One region of the Sphingomonas sp. AP28 genome, then DNA from elsewhere that is predicted to be linked to it. Evidence: riboswitches for the same ligand, from Rfam matches in the RefSeq annotation. Region 1 holds a riboswitch; the other holds the start of a gene.
The links. Region 1 has a riboswitch for thiamine pyrophosphate ahead of thiC (phosphomethylpyrimidine synthase ThiC). Riboswitches for the same ligand answer to the same signal wherever they lie in the genome.

Region 1 (6,860 bases):
CATGCCTTTTTCGGCATCAGCATGTGAGCCCTTGGCGAAGATCGCTCGGTCAGTGTCGGTTTGATCGACGTCGGCCGCTAGGAACGTGTCCGCTGGAGCATTCTGCTTTGCCGCGAAGTCTCGGACTTCCTGCGTGATCTTCATCGAGCAGAATTTTGGGCCGCACATCGAGCAGAAGTGGGCGGTCTTGGCACCTTCCGCCGGCAACGTCTGGTCGTGGTATTGTTCGGCTGTGTCGGGGTCGAGGGAGAGGTTGAACTGGTCTCTCCAGCGGAACTCGAACCTTGCGCGGGAGAGGGCGTCGTCGCGCATCTGGGCGGCGGGGTGGCCTTTGGCGAGGTCGGCGGCGTGGGCGGCTAGTTTGTAGGTTACTACGCCGACCTTGACGTCGTCGCGGTCGGGGAGGCCGAGATGCTCCTTTGGCGTGACGTAGCAGAGCATCGCGGTGCCGTACCAGCCGATCATCGCGGCGCCGATGCCGCTGGTGATGTGGTCGTAGCCGGGGGCTATGTCGGTGGTGAGCGGCCCTAGCGTGTAGAAGGGCGCTTCGCCGCAGACTTCAAGTTGCTTGTCCATGTTCTCCTTGATCTTGTGCATCGGCACGTGGCCGGGGCCTTCGATCATGACCTGGACGTCGCTCTTCCACGCGCGGTGGGTGAGTTCGCCGAGCGTGTAGAGTTCGCTGAACTGCGCTTCGTCGTTGGCGTCGGCGATGCTGCCGGGGCGCAGGCCGTCGCCGAGGCTGTAGGCGATGTCGTACGCCTTCATGATCTCGGTGATCTCGTCGAAGCGCTCGTAGAGGAAGCTCTCCTTGTGGTGGCTGAGGCACCATTTCGCCATGATCGAGCCGCCGCGCGAGACGATGCCGGTGACGCGTTTCGCGGTCATCGGGATGTACGCCAGCCGCACGCCGGCGTGGATCGTGAAGTAATCGACGCCTTGTTCCGCCTGCTCGATGAGCGTGTCGCGGAAGATCTCCCAGGTGAGGTCCTCGGCGACGCCGCCGACCTTTTCGAGCGCCTGGTAGATGGGGACGGTGCCGATCGGGACGGGTGAGTTGCGGAGGATCCATTCGCGGGTGTCGTGGATGTTGCGGCCGGTGCTGAGGTCCATCACCGTGTCGGCACCCCAGCGGATCGACCAGACGAGCTTGTCGACTTCGGCGGCGACGTTGCTGGCGACCGCGGAGTTGCCGATGTTGGCGTTGATCTTGACGAGGAAGTTGCGGCCGATCGCCATCGGTTCGGATTCAGGGTGGTTGATGTTGTTGGGGATGATCGCGCGGCCGCGGGCGATCTCGTCGCGGACGAACTCGGGGGTTACGAAGTCGGGGATCTGCGCGCCGAAGGATTCGCCGTCTCGCTTGTAGTCCTTGAGCATGGCGCGGCCGAGGTTTTCTCGGGTGGCGACGTATTCCATTTCTGGGGTGATGATGCCGCGGCGGGCGTAGTGCATCTGGCTGACGTTGGCGCCGGCGCGCGCGCGGAGGGGGCGCTTGATTGTGGCGGGGAACTGGGGGACGCCGGAGTCTTTGTTACCGCCCTGCACTGCCGCTTGGGCGGTGCGGTCCGTGCCGAGCCGGCTGGCGGCAAGATAGCCGTTGTCTTCGGGGCGGAGTTCTCGGGCTTCGTAGGATTCCACGTCGCCGCGTGCCTCGATCCAGGCGCGGCGGAGTTGGGGGAGGCCGGCGTTGATGTCGATTGTCGCGCGCGGGTCCGTGTAGGGGCCGCTGGTGTCGTAGACGCGTAACGGGGGTTCGCTGCAGCTTGGGTCGAGGACGATCTCGCGCATGGCGACGCGGACGTCTGGGCTGGAGGGGACCGCTACGTGGATTTTCCGGGAGTCTCGGATCGGGCCGGTGGTTACGCCGATGTCTGCGGTCTTGGATTGCGTATCGATGGCCATGCGCTTGCTCCTACGGGTCTCGGAGCGAAGGCTTGCGGTTCTGTGGCGACCGCTCCCTCCCTCCGCCGGTATCAACCGGATCAGGTTCAGCGGGTCGAAGGCTCCTGCCTTCCTCTCAAGCGCGGATAAAGCGCTCCCCCGGGGTGGGGTGAGCATAGGGGGGTTGGGGTGGGGTGCAATGGGGAAATTGGGGGTGCTTCGGACAATCGAGGCGATGACGCTTGGGACTTGCCCTTCGACTTCGCTCACGGCGAACGGGAGCTCTAGCGATCCTCCCCCGCCAGGGGGAGGTGGCTGGCACTTGCCAGACGGAGGGGGCGGTAAGGGATCACCGCTGTTGCGTGGCCCTCCCCCTCCGTCACCTTCGGTGCCACCTCCCCCTGGCGGGGGAGGATCGAGCACATAACGAAAAGGCCGCTACCCTGATTGGGGCAACGGCCTTTTCGATGTGCATATGCGATCACGCCCCCCTCCCCCGTTCGTGCTGAGCGTAGTCGAAGCACCTGCGTTTGGGGCTTACCCTTCGACTTCGCTCAGGGCGAACGGTAGGTGGAGGGTGGTTCTACCTTAAAATCTAAACGACACCGTCCCGCGCAGCGAGTGCCAGCGGAAGTTCTCGTCGCTGCGGCGGAAGGTGGTGCCGCTGGTGTTCGGTGCGATCAGGAACGGGTTGTTCGCCAGCAAGACCGGGCTGCCGGCGAGTGCGGTGCCCGCGGTGACGCTGACGCGGGCGTCGTCGTCCTTGTACTGGTGATAGGTGTATTCCATGCCGATCGAGATGTTCTTGGTCAGCTTCTGCTCGATGCCGCCGCCGCCGACATAGCCCCACTTCTTGTCCGAACCGGTGGCTGCGAACGCGTTGGCGGTGTTGGTGGTGAAGAACAGGTTGTCGATCTTGGCATAGCCGGCGCCGCCGGTGGCGTAGAACAGCGTGTTACGCGCGGCGAGACCGGCGCGGAGGCGGGCCGAGCCTTCCCACTTCAGCTTGCGTGCCATCGTGTAGCTGGCGGGGGTGGTCGAGAAGGCGGCGACGCTGTCGGTGATCTCGGACTTGCCGAATTCGCCGACGATGCCGACCACGAACGCGCCGCGCTGCACGTCGAAGCCTGCACGGCCGTAATACGACCATCCGTCGTCGTCGTTGCGGCAACCATAGGCGGGCACCGCGGTGCGGGCGGAGCCGTTGCAGAAGCCCGGCGAGAAGGCGTTGGCGCCGGTGATCGTGTTGACGCTGTCGCTGAAATTGCCGTCGCCGTTGCGATCGAACAGGATCGACGAGCCGATGTCGTTGTTCTGCACGTCATAGCCGCCGGCTGCGCCGATATAGACGCCCGAGAACGGATTGCGATCGGTGTCGGTGGTCATGTCCTGCGCGGCGGCCGGAACGGCGAAAATGCCCGCGGCGGCGAGACCGGCGAGCATGGTGAGCTTCGTGAATTTGGTCATGTTCGTTCCCCAAACGAGAGGCCGCGACGCGCTGAATGTGCGCCGCGACCCGGATTTTCCTGTTAGCTCGTGATGACGATCACGCGTTGGCGCCGCTCGTGCGCAGCGAGTCGAGGCGGTTATTGGTCCCGTTGGGGAAGAAGCCGCCGCCGATCTTTGCGGTGTTGGTCAGGTAGACGATGTTGTGCACCTGAGCGACCGAGCGGCTGTAGGCCAGGCCGTTGGCGTCGGTGGGCACGATGTTCGAGATGGTCGCATCGGTACCGGTAATGCCCTGATCGATATCGCTCGAGCCATCGAGGCTGTCGCGCGCGTCGCTGATCTGGTTCGCCGCGGTGATGAGCGACGGGATCGGGTTCGGCGTCTGCAGACCCTTGCGGTACAGGATCGTGCGGATCAGCCCTGCGTGATACGCCTCTGCCGCGAGGATGCCGGCGGCCGCCTCGAGATAGGTCTTGTTGGCGATCAGCGGTGCTGCGCCCTTATAGGCCGACACACCGACGTCCTCGAAGATGTACGCGCCGAGCAGGAAGCTGTTGTCGTCGGCATAGGGGTTGAACACACCCGTCGCACCGATGACGCCAGCCGCGCGGGCTGCTGAGGTGAACGCACCCGGAGCGGCTGCCGTGCCGACCGAGATGTCGATCGCGGGCTGGGCGACGGCGGCGCTGCCGAGGGCCGTGCGCAGGAAGGCGACGTGGGCGACTTCGTCGATCGCGATTTCGCGGGCGTATTCACGGACGACCGTGTCCTGGAACGGCACCTGTGCGCCGCCGGTGACGGCACCCTGCGTACCGATGCCGGTCAGCATGTTGGCGTTGAGGCCGACACCGAATGCCGCGAACGCGTAGAATTGCGCTTCGAGATATTCGAGGTTCAGTGCGACGTTGAGCACGTCGGCGTCGTTGAGTGCCGCGACCGGCGCCGGTCCCGGAGTCGGGGTCGGGGCGAGATCGGAATCGTCGCTGCCGCATGCCGACAGGAGCGTCGCGCCGCCGATGGCGAGCGCGGAACCGCCGGCGAAGCGCAGGAAGTTACGACGTTCGTTGCGACGGCTGGCGATCGCGTCGAATATTTCCAGCTTGGTATTGAGATCGGTCATTGGGTTAATCCCCTGAATATCGAAGAAGAGCGTGGAGCGGAGCCGATCGCGATCAGGCTGCTGCCGTGCTCGTCTTGATGTTGCCGTTCATGCCCGACGGGTAGAACCCACCGGCCGATGCCGCACCGCTGTTGAGATAGACGATGTTGAGCACCTGGCTGGCCGAGCGGCTGTACGCGACGCCGTTGCTGTCGAGAGGGACGATGTTCGACACGGTGACGGCAGCCTGCGTGGTCGCCAGGTTGATCGGCGTTGCCTGATACGACGAGATGCCCTGGTCGATATCGTTGGTGCCGAAGATCGTCGTGTTGGCGCCACCGCCGTCGAGGCTGTCGCGTGCGCGCGAGATCGCATCGGCCGAGGTGCGCAGCGACGGAGTCGCGATGCCCTTGCCGTACAGCGTCGTGCGGACGATCGCGGCGTGATACGCCTCGACCGCGAGCAGGCCGGCGGCGGCTTCGAGGTATGCCTTGCTGGTGAGCAGCGGGGCAGCGCCCTTGTAGGCGGTCACGCCGACGTCTTCGAAGATGAACGCACCGAGCAGGAACGCTTCGTCCGAAGCGTAGGGATCGAACGCGGTACCGGCGGGAACGAGACCGGCTGCCTGGGCGGCGGTCGAGAACGCGCTGGTCGGCGTGACGCTGACGTCGATCACCGGCTGCGCGACGGCGGCGGTGCCGAGCGCGGTGCGGAGGAACTTGACGTGGGCGATCTCGTCCTGCGCGATCTCACGTGCGTACTGGCGGACGATCGGGTCGGTAAAATTGACCTGGCGGCCGCCACGGACGGCACCCTGCGTGCCGGTGCCCGAGAGCAGGCTGTTGTCGAGGCCGGTGCCGTAGGCGGCGTAGGAGTAGAACTGCGCCTCGAGATATTCGAGGTTGAGCGCGAAGTTCAGGACGTCCGCATCGGTGATGGTCTGTGCCGACGCCGAGCTGGAGAAGGACAATGCCGTCGCACCGGCCGCGGTCATCGCAGCGGCGCCAAGCGCGGTCTTAAAGAATTCACGGCGTTCGCTGCGGCGTTCCACTCGCGCATCGAGGGCTTCGATAAGGTGCACGCTCTCGGTCATATCAGGGTCCTCCCCTTGGCAGTTGCAGACGTCATAGTTTTTCAAACAATCGAACAGTCCGGACCGAAATAAACCAGACCTTCGTGAAAAGGTCTAGCCTGTAACGCGCTCTATTGCGGGCAGAAAAATGCCGTCCACGGCGAGGAACGTGCGCCGAAGGATTTTGGACGCACGGTTCAAGGGGGTGCGATGAAATAAATTTTAGGTGCGTCGCAGGTCGTCTTTCGCGAGAGTTCGCCGGGGGGAAATTTCGCTGGGGACGGGAGCGTGGCAGGGGGTTGACGCGAGTGCGTTTGGCCCGACGCGTGCGGGATCAGACGTGGGGTAACGGGCACCCCGAGCACGGCCCGAACGGCCTTGACCCGAACGGCCTTGAAAGGAACGCCAACCTATCTTTGCTCGCCCGCCAGGGGGAGGTGGCAGGCGCTTGCCTGACGGAGGGGGCGGAAGGGAGAACGCCTGTTCCGTGTCCTCCCCCTCCGTCGCTTCGCGCCACCTTTCCCTGGCGGGGGAGGAACATTGGGGTCAGTGCTTAGAAGGTGTAGGTCAGCCCCAGCGCGTAGAGCCACTGATCGGCCGAGCCCACGTCGGCGACGATCGGGGTGTTCTTGTACTTGCCGAGCATGCGACCGTAGAGCACGCCCGCGCCGACGCCGAAGCCGTGGCGCAAATCGCCCGAGAGGCTCTGCACGACGAACAGCGAGGCGTTCGCGCGACGGAAGCCACTGTCGTTGACGTCGTAGGTGCGCAGGCCGCTGTTGAGCGAACCGATCGGCGTCACCGCCGCGTAGGTCCGGCCGAAACCCTTGCCGGCATAATCCGCCGACACGCCGAGCGAGACGAGCGTGCGAACCGACAGCGGCGTGGTGTAGTTCACCTGCGGAGTGACGACGTAGCTGTCATAGGTGCCCGAGACGTCGTGGACATAGGCGACGCGCGCGGTGAGCGTGTCGTAGTCGCTGGTGATGACGCCGGTCTTGCCGACGCCGAGATAGCCGCCGATCTCATAGGCAGTGTCGATCTTGCCGAGCGCGCGGACCTGGCGGTTGTCGATATCGCCGGTGCGATCGCGGCGGATGCCGCCGATGACGCCGACTTCGTAGTTGATGCCGACCTCGCCCGTGTTCGGGATCAGATTGACGTAGAGCTGCGTGCCGCGGAGGAAGATGTCATGCCCGCGCACCGTGCCGACGAATGCACCGGCGGGGGTGAAGGAATTGCTGTCCGCGCCTTCGTAATCCGGCATCGACACCACGCCGAGCGCGACCGTCATGCGGTTGTTGTCCCTGGGGTCGGTGATCGTCGGCGACGGGTTGGGGTCCGTCTGGGCGAAGG
Region 2 (6,860 bases), 1.1 Mb from region 1:
GACATACAGGACGTCGACCGCGATCCACAGCAGCCAGTTCGCCGCATGACGCCGCGCGACCCAATATTGCGCGACCAGACTGAAGCTGCTGAGCGTCGCGTCGGCCCAGGGCAATGCCGCGTCGGTGTAACGGCTCATGAACCAGCCGATCACGAACGCCCCGACCGCGCCCGCGCCGAGACCGGCGAGCGCGCGCGATGGCCGCAACGGCTCGACGACGACATCGCCTTTATCGTCCTTGCCGCGCGCCCATGCCAGCCAGCCATAGACGATCGCGATCGCAAACAGCGCCTGAAGCACCATGTCCGCATAGAGCCGTACGTCGAGGAACAGCTTGAAGTAAAGCGCACAAGCGACGAAATTGACCGGCCAGCACAGCATGTTGCGCTTGGCGGTCAGCCATATCCCGGCGAAACTGACGGCGACCGCAACGATCTCGAGCGGCGTCATGACGGCGCGATCCGCCGCAGGAAGTCCTGGCCTGGAGGCGAGAAGAACCACGCCGCATGGTCGATCAGGTAATCATCCCAAGCCATGGCGGCGGACGCGGTGTCCGCCACGACGGCGGTGAAGTAATCGGCCTCCGACAGCGCGAATTCGACATGGACCAAAGGCAACAAGGACACGATCGCGGCGATCTCCTCATCGCGCAGCGGCAGGACAGTGGCATAGCCCGCCATCAGCGCCAGCGCCGTCTCGGGATCGGCGATCGCATCGTCCGCCCCCTGCCCCAGGTCCAGCCACCGCACCGCCGTCCGCTCGATCGCCGTCGCGATGTCGTGAACGGCGTTCGTACGATCCGCCAACCCGAAGTCGAACACGGTCCGCACCGCGCCCTCTCGAGTCCAGAGAAGATTGGAGGGGTGCCAATCATTGTGCGTCCATAACGGCACCTGTTTCGCGAGAAGCGACGACAGGTCGCTATCGGCCTGCGCGAACAATCGCGCGAGTTGCGCCTGCCATGGCCGGTCCGCAAGGAACGCAGCCAGCGCCGGGCGGGCGGAAACATAGGCGCACGCTGCGGCCACGGGATCGGCGGCAGGGAGTATCGTGAAACTCGCGACCAGGGGGTGTCGGCGTCGCGCTGGCGCATCGAACCCGCGCGCCGCGACGTGCAGTTCCGCCAGCGCCACGCCGGCGGCATGGGCATGGTCGAGCGACAGGAACGGCGTCCACGACAGCCGGTCGCGATACAAATCCTCCCCCGGCGCCTGGCGGTGCAGTTCGTACGACCACGGACCGATCGCGACGGCGCTCGCCCCTTGTGCAGTCGCCATCAATTCGGGCACCGATACGCTCGCACCGGCGAGATGCGCGATAAACGCGTGTTCCTCGGCCAGCCCTTCGACCGTGCGGACCAGGTGATGGTGGCGCTTCAACAGGAACGCACCGTTCGTTGTGTACACCAGCGTCGCGGCGGAAAACGGTCGCGGGGAATGCCAGTGCAGCCCGGTCATCCGCCCCGCCGCCGGAAAATGCGCCAGCACCGCCTCGGCCTCGTCTGCAGCGATGGCGGGCCAAGTCGGCGCCTCCAGCGTCGTACCCATGCCGTGGACCAGATGCTTCAGCTGCGACGCCACTTCAGAACGCCCGCGAGATCGTCGCCATGACCGCAGCGCCGCTGCCAATGTAATAGGCAGGCGGCGAACCGGCGATCACGGTGCCGTTGCGGCCGATCGTGTCCTGCGCATTGGTACTGACCGACTGCACGCCGGCGAGGACATGCGGATCGGTGACGTTGATCGCGTTGACGCGCAGGTCGGTGCGCTTGCCGTCGAGCCAGTCGGCGAGGTGCATGCCGACCGACAGGTCGAGCGTCGCATAGCCCTTGATGCGCTCATCGTTCATGAAGCTCGCATATTGCCGCCCGATATATTTCGACGCGACGCTCCCGAAGAAACGCCCGTCGTCGTAGATCCCACCCGCGCCGAACTGGACGGTCGGGCTGGACACCGCGTGCTTGCCCCTGGTCGGCAGGAAGTCCGCGCCGACGGGCAAGTCGTCGTCGATCCGCGCGCGCAGATATTCGCCCGAGAGGTACAGGCTGACGCCTGCGACCGGGCGGTAGTCGATCTCCGCATCGACGCCGTACGAGGTCTGGCCGCCGGCGTTGAGTGTCGCGTTGACCTGCGCGCCGCCCTGGTCGAGCACGGTCGCGAGCTGGCGGTTGCGGAACTTGTAGTGGAAGCCGGTCACCGAGGCGGAGAGCTGCTCGCCGATGAAGCGATAGCCGATCTCCTGCGACACCGAATATTCGTTCTTGAGCGCGTTCGTCCCCTGCACGACGACTTCGCCACCGTAATAACTGTTGTAGAGCGTGAACTCGTTGGGCGTGCGGAAGTTGGTGGTGATGTTGGCGAACAGCTGCTGGCGATCGTCGATCCGGTAGTGGATCGCGGCGCGGGGCAACGCGGCGAAACTGTCGTTGCGCACCTTGTCCTGCGGCCCGGGCAGGTAGTTGCGGCCGTTGCGCAGGACGTTGACACCCTTGAATCCCGCGTCGATCGTCAGCCGCGGCGTCAGTGCGATGCTGTCGGCGAGGAAGAAGCCTTTCGTGACGGTGACGGTGCGCTGGTTCTCGTAGGCGAGCAGGCGGCCGTCGACGGTACGGATCGCCTTTGCGCGGTAGCCCCAGCGGTCGGTCGGCTGCCCATCGGCGTCGACCGAGGTGTAGGACTGCGTGACGCGGTCGGTGCCGTAGTCGAACCAGAGCCCGGCGGTGACCGTGTGTGTGCCGGTCTTGAAGGTCAGCTTGCTGACGTTGCCGGTGCGCATCTGGTCACCGGTATAGTTGCCTAGCACGGTCGCAACGCCGTCGACTGCCCCCGGCAGCGCGATCGGCTGCGCCAGTTCCTCGGTGCCGAGGAAATTGCCTTCGGTGGTCAGCTGCGTGCCGTAGGGCGAGTTGCCGTAGCCGAACTGGAGGTAGGTGGTGGTGTCGAGCGCGAGGCGATCGGTCAGCACCAGATGCACCGGCGCGGAGGCGTAGAGGTTGCGGAACGGCGCGCGGTACAGCCGCCAATAGTTGGTGTTCCCCTCCGTGTAGCGTTTGTCGTAATTGAAGCCGCGACCCTGCGCGTTCCACTCGGCCAGCGTCGGGCTCGGGTAGCTCGACGAGTTCGCATCGTTGTAGGACAGCGCAAGGCTGGCGCGGTTGCCGGCGCCCCATTCGTTGAGCAGCTTGGCGTCGATATGCTGGCGCGTGTCGAAACCGGCACCCCGCCAATTGTCGGCGCGGGTGTTCGAATAGGACAGGAACGCCTTCAGCCCGGTGTTGCCGATCGTCCCGCTATCGATGCGGAAAAAGCCGCGTCGCGCCGAATAGCTGCCGAGCGACAGGTCGACGAGTGCGCCGGGACGCGCCTTCGGATCGTCCAGCGACAGCGACAACAGCCCGCCCGCGCCGCCCAATGTCGGTGAATCGATATCGACAGATCCTTGCGCCAACGAGATGCGCTTGAGGTTCTCGGGGTCCGCGAACTGCGACGGATAGGCGTAATAATAGCCGATGTCGTTTTGCGGCGCGCCCTCCATCAGCACGCCGATCTCGTCCTGGCCGAGCCCCCGCAACGTGAGGCTGGAACTCGTCGACAGGCCGTACGGGTCGCTCGACGCGACGTTCGCGCCGGGCAACAGCGTCACCAGCTGGAACGCGTTGAGCGTCGGCGCCTGCTTGACGATGAAGTCGGCCGAAATCGCACTTTGCGCGCGCGGCACCTTCTGGTCGGGGAGCAGGCCGGCCGGATCCTGCTTGCCGACAACCCGTATTTCAGCGGGTTCGCCGGGATCAGCCACCTGCGCATTTGCCGACAATGCGGCGAGGCTCGTCGCCAGGGACAGCACGACACAGCCTAAAAGCCTACGCTCGCGCCCAACGGAAGTCACAACACAACCAGCAGTTAAAAACGTCACGTCCACTCCAATCGGAGGGACGACGGGCCAGCCGCAGACCCTCCCTACGCCGGTATAAGCCGGATCAGGTTCAGCGGGTCATGGGCTGCTGCCCACCTCTCAGCCGCGCATGAGCGGCCCCCCGGGGATGCGTTTCGCTTAGGCGGTTGGGCGGGCGGTGGAAAGCGCTATCGCGTTGATCTGGCTGGAGTGTCGCACGCCGTGCGCTGGCGAACCTCGAGACCCTCCCCAAGAACGGCGCGCAGCGGCCGGCCTACCCAGAAAACATGCTGTGAAAACAAGGTAGGCCGACCGCCTCGGCAGCTCGACGAACGAGCAGCGCCCGGGTCGGCAAGGGAGTGCCAACGCCGCAGCGATATTACAAATACGTTGCAGCGCGGCATTTAGACTCATCGCGCCTTAAATTGTCTCGCCGGCAGCGACAGTTGGCGAGGTTAGGCGCGACCCTCGCGGCGCTTGATCTCGCCCAGCAGCGCCTCGGCCACCGGGTTGCCGACCTCGCCGCCCGACTGTTCGTACGCGCCCGCAAGCTCGGCGTCCGTCGCGCCTTGCAGCAGCGCGTTCACTTCGGCGTTGAAGTCGTCGACCTCACCCGCTGCAGCATCGGCAGCATCCTCGCTCGTCACGGTCGGCTCCGCACCAGCGGCTGGAGCGTGTGCCATCACGGCATCCTGCTTGAAGACGTCGAAGGCTTCGGCGGCTTCGTTGCGTTCCTCGATCGCGATTTCGAGGCGGGTGAACAGGTCGAGCTGCGGTGCGGTGTTTTCCATGGCGCCAGCTTATCCGCGCGAACACGGTCCAGGCAACTCGTTCGCGCACGGCCGCTGCTCGAAGCGAGAACGTACCAGGAATCTCTATGATCTAAAGCAACTCGTGAGACTTCCAGCCGGAACGTCCGTTCTGCCCTTCAAGCCGCCGACCTGGAACCAGCGATCGGGTGCAGCAGGGAGAGACCATGACCGCGATCCGAGCCGCCGAACCGTATGACCTGTCCCGGTTGATGGCGTTCGATTCCTTTCCCGGAGACCGGATCGCGGAGATCGTCGAGCGCCGTATGCTGGTCGCCGAAGTGGATGGCGTCATCGCAGGCTATATCGCGTGGCAGACCGGCGGATGCATCGGCATGGACTATGTGAACAAACTGGTCGTCGACCCCGACTATCGTCGCCACGGGATCGCCCAATCGTTGATAGCCGAACTGAAATCGATCTTGAACGGCCGGGTTTTCATTTCAGCGGGTGCCGACAACAGCGCAGCGGTCGGACTTTTGAGGCTTACCAACTGGCAACCGGCGGGGCAGATCGTCGGTTTACGTCCGGCAAACGAACCAGAGATATTTTACTACCGCGATTTATGAGTCGAGAGACGGGCAGACGTGTAAGGTAGAGATACCGTATTCTAGAATTAGCGGGCCGAAACGTTATTTTTGCGGGACTAGCCGAAGAGACAACTTCTGTAGTCAGACGTTGCGGTCGGTATATTCGGATATGCCACAACGGATGCTAAATCCCGATCAACGGCTTCGCGAGCATCTTGAGGATGCCCTGGTGGAGGCGGATGCGCTTGGCCAGACTGTCGTCGCCGCGCTGATCTCCGAAGCGCTCGATGCAATGACATACTCACGACCTTAAGGGATCGTAGAGCGAAGCCTGCGTGTTGGGCGACAATGGTACCGCAATTCCCGCAAGCTTCGAACGTCCCGTCACTACAATCCTGGTCGGAGGCGCCTCGCGTTCGTCGGATGAACGCAGCCGACATCCGACCAAGCGGGCGTTACGTCCTCTGCTGGCTGCAACAGGCGTTGCGTGCCCGCGACAATCCGGTGATCGACGCGGCGATTCACCTCGGCAACGAGCTTGGCCTGCCCGTCCTCGTCTACCACGGACTGCGCGAGGATTACCCCTACGCGTCCGATCGCCTTCACCGCTTCATTCTGGGTGCGAGCCGCGATCTGGCGCGAGACTGTCGCCAGCGCGGTCTTGCCTGCGTCCAGCATGTCGACCGCGACGACGCGCGCGAGAAGGGCCTTGTCTACCGTCTGGCCGCCGACAGCGCCGCGGTATTCGTCGAGGACCAGCCGACCTTCGTCGCGCGCTGGCAGTCGGACCGCGTCGCCGCCCGCACCGACGTCGCGATGTTCGCGGTCAACGCCGCCTGCGTGGTGCCACCCGCGGTGCTCGGCGACGGCATCGGCTCGACGACAGCGTTCCGGCGAAAGCATGAGCCGGTGCGGGGCGACTGGCTGGCGATCGCCGATCTTCAGCCGGGGGTCGCCGCGTATGACGGCCCCTTGCCCTTCACCTCCGATCGTCTCGAATCCTGTAGCGATGCCGATCTGGACCGTCTGGTCGAGCACGCCGCGATCGACCATTCGCTTGCGCTCAGTCCCGACTTCCCCGCCGGTCGCGACGGTGCGCTGAAGAAGCTCGAACGGCTGATGGACACGGTGCTGCCGACCTATGCGACGACCCGCAACGACGCCACCAAACCTGTCGGCGCAAGCATGCTCTCGCCCTATCTGCACTTCGGCGTGATCGGCCCGCGCGAAGTCATGGCTACCGTCGACGCCGCCGATGCGCCTGCCGCCGCGAAAACCAAGTTCGCCGACGAACTGCTGACATGGCGCGAGTGGTTTCACTACCAAGCCCACGCGCTCCCTTCGCCCGAGCGCTACGACCGCGTATCCGACTGGGCCCGCGAAACGCTCGGGGCGCACGCTTCGGACCCGCGTCCCGAAGTGGAAACGCTAGCCGACTTGCTCGCCGGGACCACGCGAGACGAGACCTGGAACGCCTGCCAGCGCCAGTTCCTGGTCGATGGCTGGATGCACAATAATCTGCGGATGTACTGGGCCAAGCGGATCATCGCCCTGACGCCCGATCCCGAGACCGCATGGGCGACTGCCTGTTACCTGAACGACCGGCTCAGTCTCGACGGGCGCGATCCGT

Region 2: it holds a riboswitch for thiamine pyrophosphate, as region 1 does, so the genes downstream of both, AC1MH0_RS06690 (TonB-dependent receptor) here and thiC (phosphomethylpyrimidine synthase ThiC) in region 1, are expected to answer to the same signal.

Annotation. Positions count from the first base shown of each region.
Region 1 is NZ_CM155283.1:2,555,424-2,562,283, reverse strand. It holds gene thiC (phosphomethylpyrimidine synthase ThiC) at 1-1,905, opposite strand, end outside; TPP riboswitch at 1,946-2,056, opposite strand; gene AC1MH0_RS11735 (outer membrane protein) at 2,473-3,351, opposite strand; gene AC1MH0_RS11730 (ferritin-like domain-containing protein) at 3,431-4,453, opposite strand; gene AC1MH0_RS11725 (ferritin-like domain-containing protein) at 4,506-5,525, opposite strand; gene AC1MH0_RS11720 (MipA/OmpV family protein) at 6,058-6,860, opposite strand, start outside.
Region 2 is NZ_CM155283.1:1,476,893-1,483,752, forward strand. It holds gene pnuC (nicotinamide riboside transporter PnuC) at 1-450, opposite strand, end outside; gene AC1MH0_RS06685 (phosphotransferase enzyme family protein) at 447-1,580, opposite strand; gene AC1MH0_RS06690 (TonB-dependent receptor) at 1,582-3,813, opposite strand; TPP riboswitch at 3,937-4,046, opposite strand; gene AC1MH0_RS06695 (hypothetical protein) at 4,347-4,682, opposite strand; gene AC1MH0_RS06700 (GNAT family N-acetyltransferase) at 4,868-5,269, shown strand; gene AC1MH0_RS06705 (hypothetical protein) at 5,412-5,543, shown strand; gene AC1MH0_RS06710 (deoxyribodipyrimidine photo-lyase) at 5,654-6,860, shown strand, end outside.